Regions from separate parts of the Providencia manganoxydans genome, predicted to be linked through region 2. Evidence: predicted binding sites of a transcription regulator. Region 2 holds the regulator's gene; the other holds the start of a gene.
The links. Region 2 encodes CRP, which controls carbon source genes, mostly activating them, when cyclic AMP is high. Its sites were predicted from a motif close to ATGTGANNNNNNTCACAT; they were not measured.
Positions count from the first base shown of each region.

Region 1: a site for CRP is predicted at 2,885-2,902, ahead of JI723_RS13475 (PhzF family phenazine biosynthesis protein). Genes of this name have one in related genera too.

Region 1 covers NZ_CP067099.1:2,990,813-2,998,441, forward strand. Annotated here, with positions in the region: gene JI723_RS13455 (alanine/glycine:cation symporter family protein) at 1-112, opposite strand, end outside; gene JI723_RS13460 (Dyp-type peroxidase) at 486-1,415, opposite strand; gene JI723_RS13465 (SDR family NAD(P)-dependent oxidoreductase) at 1,607-2,389, opposite strand; gene JI723_RS13470 (MerR family transcriptional regulator) at 2,465-2,818, shown strand; gene JI723_RS13475 (PhzF family phenazine biosynthesis protein) at 3,072-3,959, shown strand; gene JI723_RS13480 (hypothetical protein) at 4,031-4,570, opposite strand; gene JI723_RS13485 (hypothetical protein) at 5,133-6,026, shown strand; gene JI723_RS13490 (alpha-keto acid decarboxylase family protein) at 6,242-7,629, opposite strand, start outside.
Region 2 covers NZ_CP067099.1:440,825-448,453, reverse strand. Annotated here, with positions in the region: gene JI723_RS01960 (LysE family translocator) at 1-62, opposite strand, end outside; gene JI723_RS01955 (hydrolase) at 158-1,141, shown strand; gene JI723_RS01950 (YheU family protein) at 1,138-1,356, shown strand; gene JI723_RS01945 (phosphoribulokinase) at 1,416-2,282, shown strand; gene JI723_RS01940 (OsmC family protein) at 2,354-2,758, opposite strand; gene crp (cAMP-activated global transcriptional regulator CRP) at 3,180-3,812, shown strand; gene JI723_RS01930 (HlyD family secretion protein) at 4,010-7,465, shown strand; gene JI723_RS01925 (MFS transporter) at 7,542-7,629, opposite strand, start outside.

The sequences.
Region 1 (7,629 bases), 1.8 Mb from region 2:
AAAAGGCTAATCGGATCTGCATATAAATGCCAACACCGAGGATCCCAATGAGCATTGGAACGCCCCATACAATACCATTTAACTCACCTAACCATGTCGTAATCAAGTCCATTCGTTTCCCTCTTCTTATTATTTATATCGCTCTTTATTTAACGGTTACAAATTGATAACATTTACTTATAAACTTTAATAAAGACGATAAACGCAATATATGCGAGAAAAAAGCGGCTAAAAGTTCAGTTGAGATGAAGGAATGTGAGAAATGTCACGAGTTACCATTGGGGTTTAAATCAGACGAGTTATAATGCAAGTTGCAACGTTCTTAACGACTTTTACCCTCACCCGTCGTCTAGTTTTCTAGGCTCCTAGCGATCTGTTCGCTTATTACCTAGCTCCCCCTCGAATTATTCAGAGCGGTAATAGTTGAATCCCTGTTAAATGGGTTCTGAGGTTAACAAATAACCTCAGAACAAAATAAATATGGCTTATTCAATATCATCTAACATTGATGGTGATGGAACAAAGAATAGTGTCCCTGTAACAGCGGTACTGTATTTTAACAACTCATCGGTGGCACCATTTTCACTGCCAAGAAACATGCTTTCCAACATACGAAGCGTCGTTGAAAAATACCTTGCATAACCAATAAAGTAAGTACCGTATTCATTTTTAGAAGGATTAGAAAATGGCATATTGGCGCGAACAATTTTTAAATCATCACCATTTTCATCTTTAATATTAGTCACAACATTGTGCGAGCTCGGTATTTTTTGTTCATCAGTCAATTCCACATCATTAAATTTATGGCGACCAATTACTTTCTCTTGTTCTTCTACACTCAAACTTTGCCATGCGCTCATATCATGAATATATTTTTGAACAAATGCATAACTACCACCTGCAAATTGTTCATCTTCATCACCAATAACAGCATAATCGACACGCTCATCTTCCATTTCAGGGTTCTCGGTGCCATCAACAAAACCTATGATCGAGCGCCCATCCATATAGCGGAATCCATGTACTTCATCGACATGTGTCACCATACCAGCGAGCTGCTGACTAATAATGGAAGCTAATTCATAACAAGCAGAAACATTTAACGCCCGAATATGGAAAAATAAATCTCCCGGTGTGGAAACAGCCGTATGACGGCTACCTTTTATTTCTTTAAAAGGAGTAAGTTGTTGTGGCTTAGCCAATTGAGGAAATAAACTTTCCCATGCATCGGCACCAAATCCCATCACACAGCTAGTTTCAAGTGCGGGGAAACGCGTTCTCATGCTGCGAATTAGACCGGATAAATTATTACAAAACGAGACCAACTGATCACGGTGCTTTTGTTTATCAACAATATTAAAAACGAGGAAATATGAATTCTCTCCTGGAGTTTTAGTGACATCTTGATATTTCATAGGGGTTATACCTTTTCCATTGTTTTTCATTTTCATGATAATGGTTCCACTATAATACAATGAACACCCAACTTCATTGATATTAACCACTTAATAGATAATACTTTTTTAATCACCAAAAGAGACATTCTTATTTGGATAAAAAACAGTAAATATCGCCTGATTCATTATTCAGGCGATATTTGAGGTTGTTATGATTTCTGATTAAATTTGCTGTTATACGCATTCAGCATTTTGCCATCCACTAATTGGAAATTAAAACTTTCCCTATCGACATACCCCGTCATACTGTCTGAGTCATATAGCGCCATGGCAAACTCAGCCAATTGTTCACTGGTATGATATGTACCAAATGAAACATCATAATCATAGTGTTCCACATTGTTAGCGACTTGACCAAACTCGGTTTTTGTTGCTGCTGGTGCTAAAACTTTAGCCCTTAATTGAGCGCCTTCGGCAATAAGCTCTCTCGCTAAACCTTCAGTAAAACTGCTGACAAAGAACTTTGAGGCACAATAAGTCACAGCATTTGGTACAATCGTATACCCTCCTGCTGAGCTAATATTGATTAACTGAGTATCTGCAATATCACGATAATCATTGATATATAAACTCGATAAAATAACCAGCGATTGGATATTCAAATTAAGCATTGTTTGGATTTTATCAACCGGTTGGCTTGAAACTGAGCCGTAATATCCCATTCCTGCATTATTCACCCATACCTGTACTTGGTAGTGAGTTAGCGAATGATAAAATGCTATCGCTTGTTCCGTCGACGATAAATCACACTTTTTAACTATCACCTTAATATCTGGGTTTATACCCGCAATCTCATCCTTTAATTTAACCAATAAGTTATCTCTGCGAGCAACGGCAATAATATTCATTCCTTTCTTCGCGAATGCCTTAGCGATTGAACGACCGATTCCTGAGCTAGCCCCCGTTATCACTGCATAATGTTGTTGTTTCATATTACCTCCTTTTGATAAAGTCACTAAACGATAGGGGATAGAGCTAACTCTAGGTCAACACTTTTTGGAAAATAAATGAACTATACTATTAGCGAATTTTCAGAGTTAACAGGTTTTAGCATATACACGCTACGCTACTATGAAAAAGAAGGTATATTAAATCCTGCGAGACAAAATAATAATCATCGTTTCTATTCCAATCATGATGTTGAATGGATGAAATTTATTATTCGTTTGAAAGAAACAGGAATGCCATTAAAAGAGATCAAACAATATGCAAATTTAAGAGAATTAGGCGATAAAACAGCGCAACAAAGAATGGAGTTACTGATTAAACATTATGAGTATCTGGAACAGCAATTACACATTCTAAATGACCACCTTTCCAATTTAAAATTAAAAATTCAGCACTATCAAAATCTGATATGACTAAAATACAGCTAGTCAATAAAGCCGTCTTATTAGACAATCTAACAAGCACCCTATCTTACATCAGTTTGATATATATAGCATTTTATATAGTGCAAAATATGGATTGCCTAGGTTATAGAGTGATTTTCCATTCAAAAAATGATAGAAAGGCTTTAGTAATCATCCGAACGATGAAATATTCTGTTCTATCACCCACAATCGGCCTTGCATATCCATTAAACAATATCGAGGCATAATATGAGAACAAACGATGCCAAATGCGCTAACACACTTAGCTGAAAATGAAATCAAAGTTCATCTTGTCAACTCATTCACCCGTAATAATTCCGGAGGTAATCCCGCAGGAGTTGTTCTTTATCCACCTAAACTAAGTATCGAACAAAAAACAGCGATCGCTCGTCAAGTTGGTTTCTCTGAAACCGCATTTGTTTATTCAGGCGAAGATACCGATTTCAACGTAGAGTTTTTTACCTCTGAAGGCGAAGTCGATTTTTGTGGACACGCAACTTTAGCTGTTTTCTTTACTCTAAACTCACTCAATTTACTTAACTCAGGTAATTACAAGCAAAAAACGAAAGCAGGTATTCTCAATGTCGTCATTACACCTAATAATATCGTCATGGAACAAACCTTACCTATCATGCGGCAAGGACCTGATATAAAAGATGTTGCGGCGGCTTTCGGAATGCACCCAAATGTCATTACAGAAACCAATTTACCTGTAAGCATTATCTCAACGGGGTTACCTGATATTATCGTCCCAATACAAACGGGCCAATTGGATACACTACAACCTAATTTTAAGGCACTCGCAAAGCTAAGCCGTGAGTTTAATACTATCGGTTTTCATGTATTTGAATTAAGCGATGATCCATCCATCACCGCACATTGTCGAAACTTTGCACCGCTATACGGTATAGATGAAGAGTCTGCAACTGGTAGTGCTAGTGGCGCTTTAGGATGCTACCTCGTTAAAAATGTTTTCCCCAAAGAAACACATTTTCAATTTGAACAGGGTCGAGCTATGACCTGTTCCTCTTTAATCCAAGTCATCATAGATACGAAAGAAAATGAAATTAGTCGTGTTAGTGTGGGTGGACAGGCGACTATGATTGGCATAAAAACAATCAAGCTTTGAAAGCTTCTAAAAACAACACAGCAAATATAAAGATTAACGGTGAAATGTCGTAATTCACCGTTTAATAATCATTAGCCATCAATTTTTTCAGGGATAGGATATCTTAATATGATTTTAGGTGAATCTGGCAATATCCGCTGAGACCTATGCATAAGATAAGCGGCAACCTCTTCAAATGATAAATCATCGACATCTTCGTCATTAAACCACTCATTAGGCCAATATATTAAATCTGATGGATTAGCATCAAAATTCATCTCAAGTAAATCAAGAGCGTACGATTGTTCAGATTCATTCCCTTCCGCGTTACATATAAACTCAATAATAGCGATCAATTCCTCATAGGTAAGGTCGTCTATATATTTAGTTTGATTAAATGCCATCTTTGTAAACTCTTTAGCGCTTGTCCATGAATTATAATCACGAAAATCTGAAAACTCATAAATTTTAGCTGTTTGGATGTTCCAGTTTTTCATCATCAGATTAAGTTCTGTATTATCTTCTTTAGCACCACTGTCAATCTTAATCGTAATTTGCTCGAGTAAATCAAGCTTATCCTTCATAATTGAACGGTTAATTTTTATTGGTTTTAAACGCTCTGGTAATGGCATAAAGCCTCCTAATTTTAAATAAAAATAACTTGGGATTACTTATCAACATAAGATAATCCCAAATAAAAAATTGTTCTAGCATTTTTTGTTCTTTAATTATTTAAGACTAAAAAAACAACCATAATATTTAATTATGATAATATGATATTAAATCAATATATAAAAACAGAACTAATTAGTTAAAAAATCATGTTAAAGCTAATTAACGATGTATTAATTTCTATAAACAAACTAATTTAAACGTTTGAATCAAGAATATTATTATTAATAAATTTACTAATTAATCGACAGTCTCATGTACACTTGTCTGCTGACACACACCAAAAAACAGATAACAATCAATAACAATTATTTTTCTTTTTAGTAACTTAAGTAAAACATGCTAACAACAAGCCCTATTGGTTTTAATAGTCTCACCTTACAAAATAGACAGTAAAACTTATAATTCTACTTAAGCGGGTGTTAAAAACATATTTACTCTGATACTTATTATATAATTTCAACTGTAAAAGATTATAATATCGAGTCTAATAATCAAAAATTAGCTCATACTGGTACTACAATGAAACGCTTTCTATTGACTTACTTTTCTCCTTTTGTTGCCTTGTTTTCACCAGACGCGCTCAGTGATAAAGCTTTAACAGCGGGTTACGCTAAACTTATTGCTTTGTCTTCAACAAATGACATTAGCGCTTCAACATTATACTCAGACGGCCTTGATTACAGTAAGTATTCATTACCCTATACCTTCAAAAATATTTATACTGATGGCGATTACGCTTTCAATATTCAAATACGAGGAAATTATCTTAAAGTAAAATCAGAAGTCATAGATATTGATTCATCAAATAGCCTTCGTTCCCGTTGGGATATCTTAAATCTGACTACATCTCCACAATTAACATACAGCATAAATAAAAACTATAGTTTAGAAGGTGAACTTGAGCTTGGCTATTCAAATATGCAAAATAAATCATCATTCTACGGTGAAGATGATGTAAAAGCGGGGCTTCGTGAAGCTAAACTCTTAGATTGGGATATAAACACTTTACATATAACCCCGAAAATAGGGATAGTAAATAAAAACACTTTAAGCAATGGAGATAATATTAGTCTTCATACAAGTGTTGCCTATATGTTCATGGAAAGCATCGGCAATAAAAGCAATATAAAAATAAGTAATAATATAGGCATTTGGTCCGCAGGTGGTGAATACACCATGGCAAATGCCTTTGATATTAAAGGGAAATCTTTTGACATCATCGTCTCTAATGACATTGGTGGTTTTTATGGTAATAGCTACAGAGATTTGTCATTTGGGTTTATAAATAATACATCATTAGCATTAGAAACGCCTATAAACATTAGTAATACAGAATTTAAGATAAAGGCTGGTATCGGATATCTATCTAGCGATAATGCTCATGGTGTAACTTTCATTGTGGGAATTAATTAAATACCGAAACAATTATAGCACGATTAAACTCACAAAATATCACTCGAATAATATCGCCTTTATTTGGCGATATTATTCGATTATAGTATTTGAAATAATCAGTGAAGTTTTAACAAGAGATAAACCAAAGTGAATCATACCTATTTTGTTAATCCCTATAAAATAAACATTATCATCAATAGACGAATATACAAGACCAACATATTAACAATAATCTATCTCTGCTCCACCATATTATTCTTTAAGGCAATAGAAATATCATCTAATATTTTCGGAGTATCCATTTTAGGTAAAATCACTTCAATAAAAGCGAGTTGATTACAATTAGCCACCTCCTCTAAAGCACATTTCAATTGTTCTGTCTCCGTTATACGTCTTACGAATGCCGGATATTGATTTGCGAATGCTTTAAATAATAGTGTCCAGTCCCATGCGGTAATATCATTGTATACCTGTTCAGGACCATGGATTGCACGTTCAACAGTATAACCTTGATTATTCATTAAAAATATTATTGGCTTTAATCCATTTCTTAACATAGTTCCTAGTTCTTGCACTGTAAATTGTGCCGCTCCATCACCAATTAACAATATGACTCGACGATTAGGTTCAGCAAGTTGAGCCCCAAAAGTAGCTGCTAAGGAAAAACCAACAGATGCCCACAAAGATTGGATCACAAATTTACAATTTTCGGGTAATATGAGTTCAGCCGCCCCGAAACATGAAGTGCCTTGATCGGTAAATAATATATCATTTGGCCGAATAAATTTTTGAATTTCACGCCAAAAAGAACGCTGATCCAATTTGGATTTACTGCTCTGAAATAACGGAGGCGACAACGATGGTGGATTAATTATTGGTAATGACCATTGTTGCACAAGAGATAATGTTAATTGGTGAAGAGCTTTAATTGCATCTTCCATTGGTATTTGAGTAAAAACTTGATGCCCCACTCTAGCTTCATTAGGGTGAATACTAATACAGTTTTCAGTTGGTAATTTATGACTAAAGCCCGCAGTTGCTGTATCAATAAATAACACCCCGATGTTAATTGTAACATCAACGTTTTCTATTAGATTTTTTATTTCAACTTCGCTTGCTGCTCCTATATAAGTTCCCGCATAATTAGAATGATTTTCATTGAATACACCTTTACCAAAAAGCAAAGCTGAATGAGGAAGTGCCACTTCATCCATCCACTGCTGTAGCAATGGTTGTACATTAAGTCTTTCAGCAAGACAACCCGCAAGTACTGATACTTTTTTTGTGCCTGTGAGTTTTTTACGTGCGGATTCAATAAACATTTTTAGCGATGTGTTTGATAAAACGTTTGTTGGTAATACCAACGGCGCTGGTTTAGACTCGAGCGGTAATATCGCTACATCGCAAGGAATGACCAAATGTACAGGACGATGCTCACTCAAAGCAATCGTAATTAATCTATCTATTTCTGATTCTGCATTACTTGGCGTTAGGCAAGCTTGGGCAACACTGACTTCTTTTGCCATACGAGAAAAATGTTCGAAATCACCATCACCAAGGGAATGATGTAACAATAATCCATCTCGCTGGAATTGTAATACTGGAGCGCCAATAATGTGAA
Region 2 (7,629 bases):
CCAGGTGTAACTGCTGCAATGAATAGAAACGTAAAAAGAGAAAAAACTAGCCCCAGACTCATTTATAATCTATCCCCCAAAATTAGCGCACTTGCATCACAAAAAAATAACAGTATGTTATGTGACCCACAAGGGTATTAAGAAATTAAATAAGGCTATGTCAGAAAACTTTCGCCCCATTAATTGGGCTAAAAATCCACATCTTCAAACGTTATTGCCAAGAATTTTTCGGCGGACCCCGAAAATTAAACCCATTTGGCAACGGCTTGAGTTACCTGATGGTGACTTTATTGACCTTGCTTGGAGCGAACCTCCTGAGCAGGCTTGTCATAAGCCGCGTTTAGTCATTTTTCATGGCTTAGAAGGTAATTTTAAAAGCCCCTACGCTCATGGCATGCTTGAAAGTGCCCAAAACCAAGGTTGGTTAGGGGTCGTCATGCACTTTCGTGGTTGTAGCGGTGAGCCCAATCGTCAAAAACGTATCTATCACTCGGGTGAAACCAGTGATGCACGTTACTTCTTGCATTGGTTAAAACAAACTTGGGGGGATGTGCCAACTGGCGCGGTGGGCTATTCTCTCGGTGGTAATATGCTTGCCTGCTATTTAGCTGAAAGTGGTGAAAATGCAGATATCGATGCAGGTGTCGTGGTATCAGCTCCATTAATGTTAGAGCCATGCTCTATACGAATGGAAAAAGGGTTCTCGCAGTTTTATCAACGTTATTTGCTTAATGGTTTAAAGCGTAATGCTACCCGTAAGCTGGTGCGCTACCCTGGTTCATTACCTCTTAATTTGTTGCAATTAAAACAACTAAAACGGATCCGTGAGTTTGATGATGTGATCACAGCAAGGATCCATGGTTTCGAAGATGCTACAGACTATTATCAAAAGTGTAGTGCTCTTCCTCGATTACCACGCATTACTAAGCCTACCCTGATTATTCACGCTAAAGATGACCCTTTTATGGCGCCAGAAGTTGTTCCTGATTTAGCGCATTTACCTGCCAATATTGAATATCAAATGACAGAACATGGGGGGCATGTCGGTTTCGTTAGTGGCACATTGAGAAAACCAGAAATGTGGTTAGAAAAACGTATTCCGCAGTGGTTAGCGTCTTATTTAGGCAATACAAAATCATGATTATCCCTTGGAAAGATTTAGATCCAGATACATTGGAAAACCTAATCGAGTCCTATGTATTACGTGAAGGAACCGATTATGGGGAACACGAAAAGTCATTACAGCAAAAAGTTGATGATGTGAAACGCCAATTGGCATCCGGAGAGATTGTGCTAGTCTGGTCAGAGTTGCATGAATCTGTTAATTTTATGCCTAACAGTCAGTTTCGCCCGTAACCCCGTTTCGCTCATGGCTCGGTTTAGCATGGACGCAAGCGCAACACAGGGAGTCCATGATGTCCAAAAAACATCCAATTATTGCAATCACTGGGTCTAGTGGTGCAGGAACCACTTCGACCAGCCAAGCATTTCGTAAAATATTCCATCAATTAAATATCCAACCTGCAACTTTAGAAGGTGATAGTTTTCATCGTTATACTCGCCCTGAAATGGATATGGCAATTAGAAAAGCCAGAGAACAAGGCCGCCATATCAGCTATTTCGGCCCTGAAGCAAATGACTTCTCCCTGTTAGAGCAGACGCTTTTAGAATACAGCCAACAGGGTAGTGGTAAATCACGTAAATACCTTCATACCTACGATGAAGCTGTTCCCTATGGCTTACAGCCGGGTACCTTTACGCCATGGGAACCCCTACCACCTAATAGTGATATTTTATTCTATGAAGGGTTACATGGCGGTGTTGTCACACCTGAAAACAATGTTGCTCGCCATGTTGATTTACTGGTTGGGGTTGTGCCTATCGTTAACCTTGAATGGATCCAGAAGCTGATCCGAGACACCACAGAACGAGGGCATTCACGAGAAGCAGTGATGGACTCGGTAGTTCGCTCAATGGGTGATTATATTAATTATATAACCCCACAATTCTCACGAACTCATATTAATTTCCAACGTGTACCAACCGTAGATACCTCAAACCCTTTCTCTGCTAAAGCGATACCATCACAAGATGAAAGTTTTATTGTTATCCGTTTTAGAGGGCTCGAACAAATTGATTTTCCTTATTTACTTTCCATGTTAAGCGGTTCATTTATTTCAGCTATGAATACTATTGTTGTGCCGGGAGGGAAATTAGGGTTAGCAATGGAGTTAATCATGACCCCTATTGTTGAGAAGTTAATTAAACAAAAACACGATTAATAGTTAATACATGATGCTTATTTTAAATTAATAAGCATCATAATTAAAAAAATAATATATATAATAAAAAATTATTGAGTTTTAATTTCAAAACTATGAGTAACTTTCACAGCTTTTTCTAACATCAAAGATACCGAGCAATATTTCTCAGCCGAAAGTTGAACTGCACGTTCAACCACTTTTTCCGTTAAATCAGTGCCTGTTACAATAAAATGCAAATTAATATGAGTGAAATAACGAGGAGCCTCATCACGACGCTGTGAGGTTAATTTAACTTCACAACCACTAACGTTATTACGGCCTTTTTGTAAAATAGATACCACATCCACTGAGCTGCATCCACCTACTGCCATCAATACCATTTCCATTGGGCTAGGTGCTTTATCACCTGAATTACCATCCATCATTACTTGATGACCAGAGGCGGACTCACCTAAAAAAGAAAGTCCTTCAACCCACTTAACTCTCGCTTCCATTATTTATTCCCCTAGAAAAAATTTGTATAAAAGATAACATTGTTACATAAATGCTTTCAATCGAATCGACACTTTAAGTAGCTGAAGCGATAAAGCCGAGACTTTCTAGGTTTATTATGTTACAAACAAACTATCACCTGATAGGAGCAAGATCAAAACTCAGGGTTTCAATTGATTATACACTCTAAATGATTCGAGATGCAGCTAGGCAATAAGTGAACAAATCGCGAAGAGCATAGAAAACTATGTCGCTAGTGCAAGTAAACGTAATCAACAACGCGGCAACTTGAAGCATGATGAGTATATTATAGTACTGGTATTAACTTACATTATGGTTAATATGCTAAGATAGTGACTTTAAAAACCAGCTTTCTGGTTATGGTTGACCGGAGGCTGTATTAACATACAGAGGATAACGCTAATGGTTCTCGGCAAGCCACAAACAGACCCTACTCTTGAATGGTTTTTGTCACACTGCCATATTCATAAGTATCCATCCAAGAGCACACTGATCCATCAGGGTGAAAAAGCAGAGACTCTTTACTACATCGTTAAAGGTTCAGTGGCTGTTTTAATCAAAGATGAAGAAGGCAAAGAAATGATCCTCTCCTATTTAAATCAGGGAGATTTCATTGGTGAACTAGGGTTATTTGAAGAAGGGCAAGAACGTTCTGCCTGGGTAAGAGCAAAAAGCGCCTGTGAAGTCGCTGAAATTTCTTACAAAAAATTCCGTCAACTTATTCAGGTTAATCCTGACATTCTTATGCGTCTTTCTGCGCAAATGGCAAGCCGCCTACAAACCACATCAGAAAAAGTGGGTAACCTCGCATTCTTAGATGTGACAGGCCGTATTGCTCAAACACTACTTAATTTAGCAAAACAACCAGATGCAATGACCCATCCGGATGGTATGCAAATCAAAATTACACGCCAAGAAATTGGTCAAATTGTTGGCTGTTCGCGTGAAACTGTTGGCCGTATCTTGAAGATGCTAGAAGATCAAAACTTGATCTCTGCGCACGGCAAAACGATTGTCGTCTACGGAACTCGCTAACATTTAAAATAACCCTCTATCCTTGTGATGCAGGGTTATTTTTTGCCTCTAATTGTATCAATATCCTATCACTTTCTGTTGCAATCATTTTGCGATACTCGTTATCGTCTAGCCGCGTTTCTTTATATTTAAATAATTATCAGTCACATAATATTAAAAACAATCACTTAATTTATTGTTTAAGGAATTTTTAATTTATGGTCGAGCTCACGATAACAATTAATAAACCATCTTTCATCAATCAAAGAACACTTAATGATACTCTGAATGAAATGAACTTTGTTGAAATAGGGAAAATGGTAAATAACATTGTTTATAATATAAAAAACGTTGCCAATATCAATTTAACGATAAATATAAACTATAAAACAAAGAGTGCTAATGCTAAAAAATTAAGTTCGACTTCATCGACAACCAATACATTAATTAATAACGATAATAATTGTTCAGGCAAAATAGATAAAGTAACACAAATAGAACTTGCTTCTCCTATGACAAAAAATATCGCAACCCAAACAGAACAACGGATCGAGATACAGCATAACCCAGATGAGGTTGACGCAAATGATTTATTATCAAAACAAACTAAGCATACCTTACCCACTAAACATGATGAAAATCAAGGAAGTAAGAGTACTCTAAACGAAACGCCTAACACGAAAAAAAAAGCTAACCCCGTACAAGTTGGAAGAGTTCCGCCAGAAGCGACCTTAGGATCTGATACTTTATCTCAATCAGCGCCTTTGATGTTGCACACTCCTCCCGCTCTTCAGGAGGTTGAACAAAAGACTCACATAGCGCCTTTTTCTTCAAACAAAGAAAACAACACTGACCGAGCAAAACAGTCCATCGAGAAAAAACCGAGTCTAATTTCAAATAAAGCAAATAAAATGACTCTACCCATACTCGCTAATACTCAACAACGTGAAAAACAGAGTAATGACTTTATTTTAAATGATGATAGCTCACGAGCTGAACCTACAGCATCTTATAATGACAATCCAACATTGAGTCATGTAAAAGAAATAATTCAAAAGATTGAGCAAAACACCTCTTCCCAGCCCAAAGTGACTTCACAAATTAACAAAGGTGCTCCTGCTCAACAACAAATCGCCTCTCAAACAACCGAATCAACTCCAGCAATCACTAACGGAAGAACACTGACGTATGCAGAAGAAATTCAAACGTCCCTCTCTTCCTATTCCCCAAGCAGAACGGCAAGCCAGAGTGGAAAATTATCTGTGGTAGAGAAAACACCAGATAGTTCACTCATGCTTGTTCCAAAAAATGCTAGCCGACCCAGTACACTCGATAGAAACACACTACCATCGTTGGCGCTAAGTGAAGCACTTCGGAAACGATTATCGGATAACACTTTCAAGAGTCAGATGAAAAATTCGGCCTTAAATAAATCTCCCAACAAAGACCCAGTAGAGAATATGCAGGTAGGTGTAGATAAAGACGCCAAATTGCTCTCTTCAATATTTAATAATATTGAAGATTATCTCACCAGTGCTCATAATAAGGAAACTCGACATCGTTATATTATAAATATAGATAATTTTGAGGTTATTATCACAATATCTCCCAAAAACTTCTTAAATTCCCCTATTGAAGGCCAAGATATAACAGAATTATTAGCTCATTATATTAGTGGATTAGATAATCATAATGTCTATTTAAACGTATTACAGAGAAATCTTGATAATGACTCATTTAGTGATATGGATGGCCAAGATGATGATCTTGATTCAGTCAATAGTTTTTATATTGATGAAGAATTCTCAGATATGGAAGATATCCAAAGCTATTATGATGATCCCTTTGATGAAATAAGCTGGGATATCTTTACTGAAAAACAAAATCAAACACCCCTGAACGCTTTCACTAAGCAGACACAAACCGACAAACAAACACTTGATAATGCTTTGGAGCAGAAGGAAGCAGAGCTATCTACTCAAAAGCAGATCCAAAGAGATACTGAAAAACAACTGCAACAGACCAATGAAAACCTTAAAATGGCTCAAACGCTCCTTAACCAAAAACAATTGGAATTGGACGCTTTCACCAAACAAGTACAAACCCACAAACAAGCTTTTGATAACGCACAAGCCGCGCTGGAGCAGATGAAAATCCAGCTGCAAGCGAGCCAAGAAGCCCTTAAACTGGCCCAGCAACAGACCGAAAGCCAGAAAAAAGCGGCTCAAGTCCTCTTTGAACAAAAGCAAGCGGTACTGGCCACTTTCACCAAGCAGACACAAACCGAGTATTCCAAAGTTACCGAGGCGCAGCAATCCGCTGAAATACAGACAGAATCAAATAAAATAGGTAACCATTCTGGTTTTATCGATCCGTCTTTTTATGAAAAAAAATTTGAAAGAGATATAGAGAGTGATGATGCATTTTCTTCTGATGAAGAAAATGATTATGATTATAAGGATACTTCTGTTATATCAAATCTGGGTAAAGTTCAAAACCCAATTTCAATGAATAAAAACAACCTTTCCCAAAATCAAAATGATACACGTTTATCAATAGCACCTGTACAGCCAGAGAATTATATTGACATATCTGAAGAGATTAATAAATTGACGATATCAAAATCATATTGTCCATATGCAACTAAATATAATAATGATAATGACGACTATGATAATGGTTCACCTCAACTTGAAAAAAAAACCAGATTTCCTACCACCAACACAAATAGAAACGATTTCCCTGAGAAGAAAAAATCTGTTGTTCAAGAAAAAAGCTTATATCCATCTATGACAAAAACAAACCAATTGATAGAGAAAGCTAAATTATTGAGCAAAGACATTCCAAATAAAACAAACTATCAATTTAATAATATTAAAAAAAATCTATCAGAAATGATAGAACAATTATCAGAGGTAGAAGAATCAAAAATAATATCAGCACTTGACCTCGCTATAATAAATAAAACACGCTATTCGCCTAGTATTCTTCTTGCTCATTCATTAGCTACAAATAAAAAAACAGATAACTCAATAACACAAGATCGTGCTGTACAAACTGAGCCATTTACAGTGGCACAACAAAAAAATCCAGCTAAAATGACTCAAGGAATACAGACGGATATTTCTTCAATGACGGAGACAAAAAAAGCGTCTACCATTACGTTAACACTTGCAAATACAATATCCCCCTCATTAGAAGAGGATAATAAAACCATTCCCCTTTCTCAAACAAAAATATCTACACTAAAAGCTACAGCTAATACAACAAAATCAGTAAAAAAGACAAGCCCTACTCAGAATAAAGAAAAACTTATCTATACGAAATATAGTCCTAGTCTACTGACTCAAGGTTTACCAAGTTACATGACAGAAGGGGAGTATCATGCATTAAATGAAATCCAAAAATCAAATTTCCCATCAAATCTTAATGAAAAAGAGTCTATATTATTGAATAAAATCGCGGAGGCTCCCCGTTATTCATTACCAACGATCAATAAAGAGCAGTATAAAAAGTTAAAGGAAATTTTAAATTTACCTTTTTATAAAAATATAACAGCGATTAATCTTCAGCGACCTACTCTTATATCCCTAGTATCAGGGAAAAGTGGCTCAAGTAAGAAAAGAAGAGACGATGAAAATAAAGAAGAAAAAGACAAGCATGAAAATGAATAGTATGACAAGATATATAAATAATTAAAATTAAGATAAATCGCCCCTATTTTACACTGGGGCGGATTTATAATTCAAATTACGATGCTAATTGATAACTTTTAGATAAAGAGCTTGATAGCAAGAACGTCAAACCACATAAAGCAATAAAGCCCCCTACATAGCCG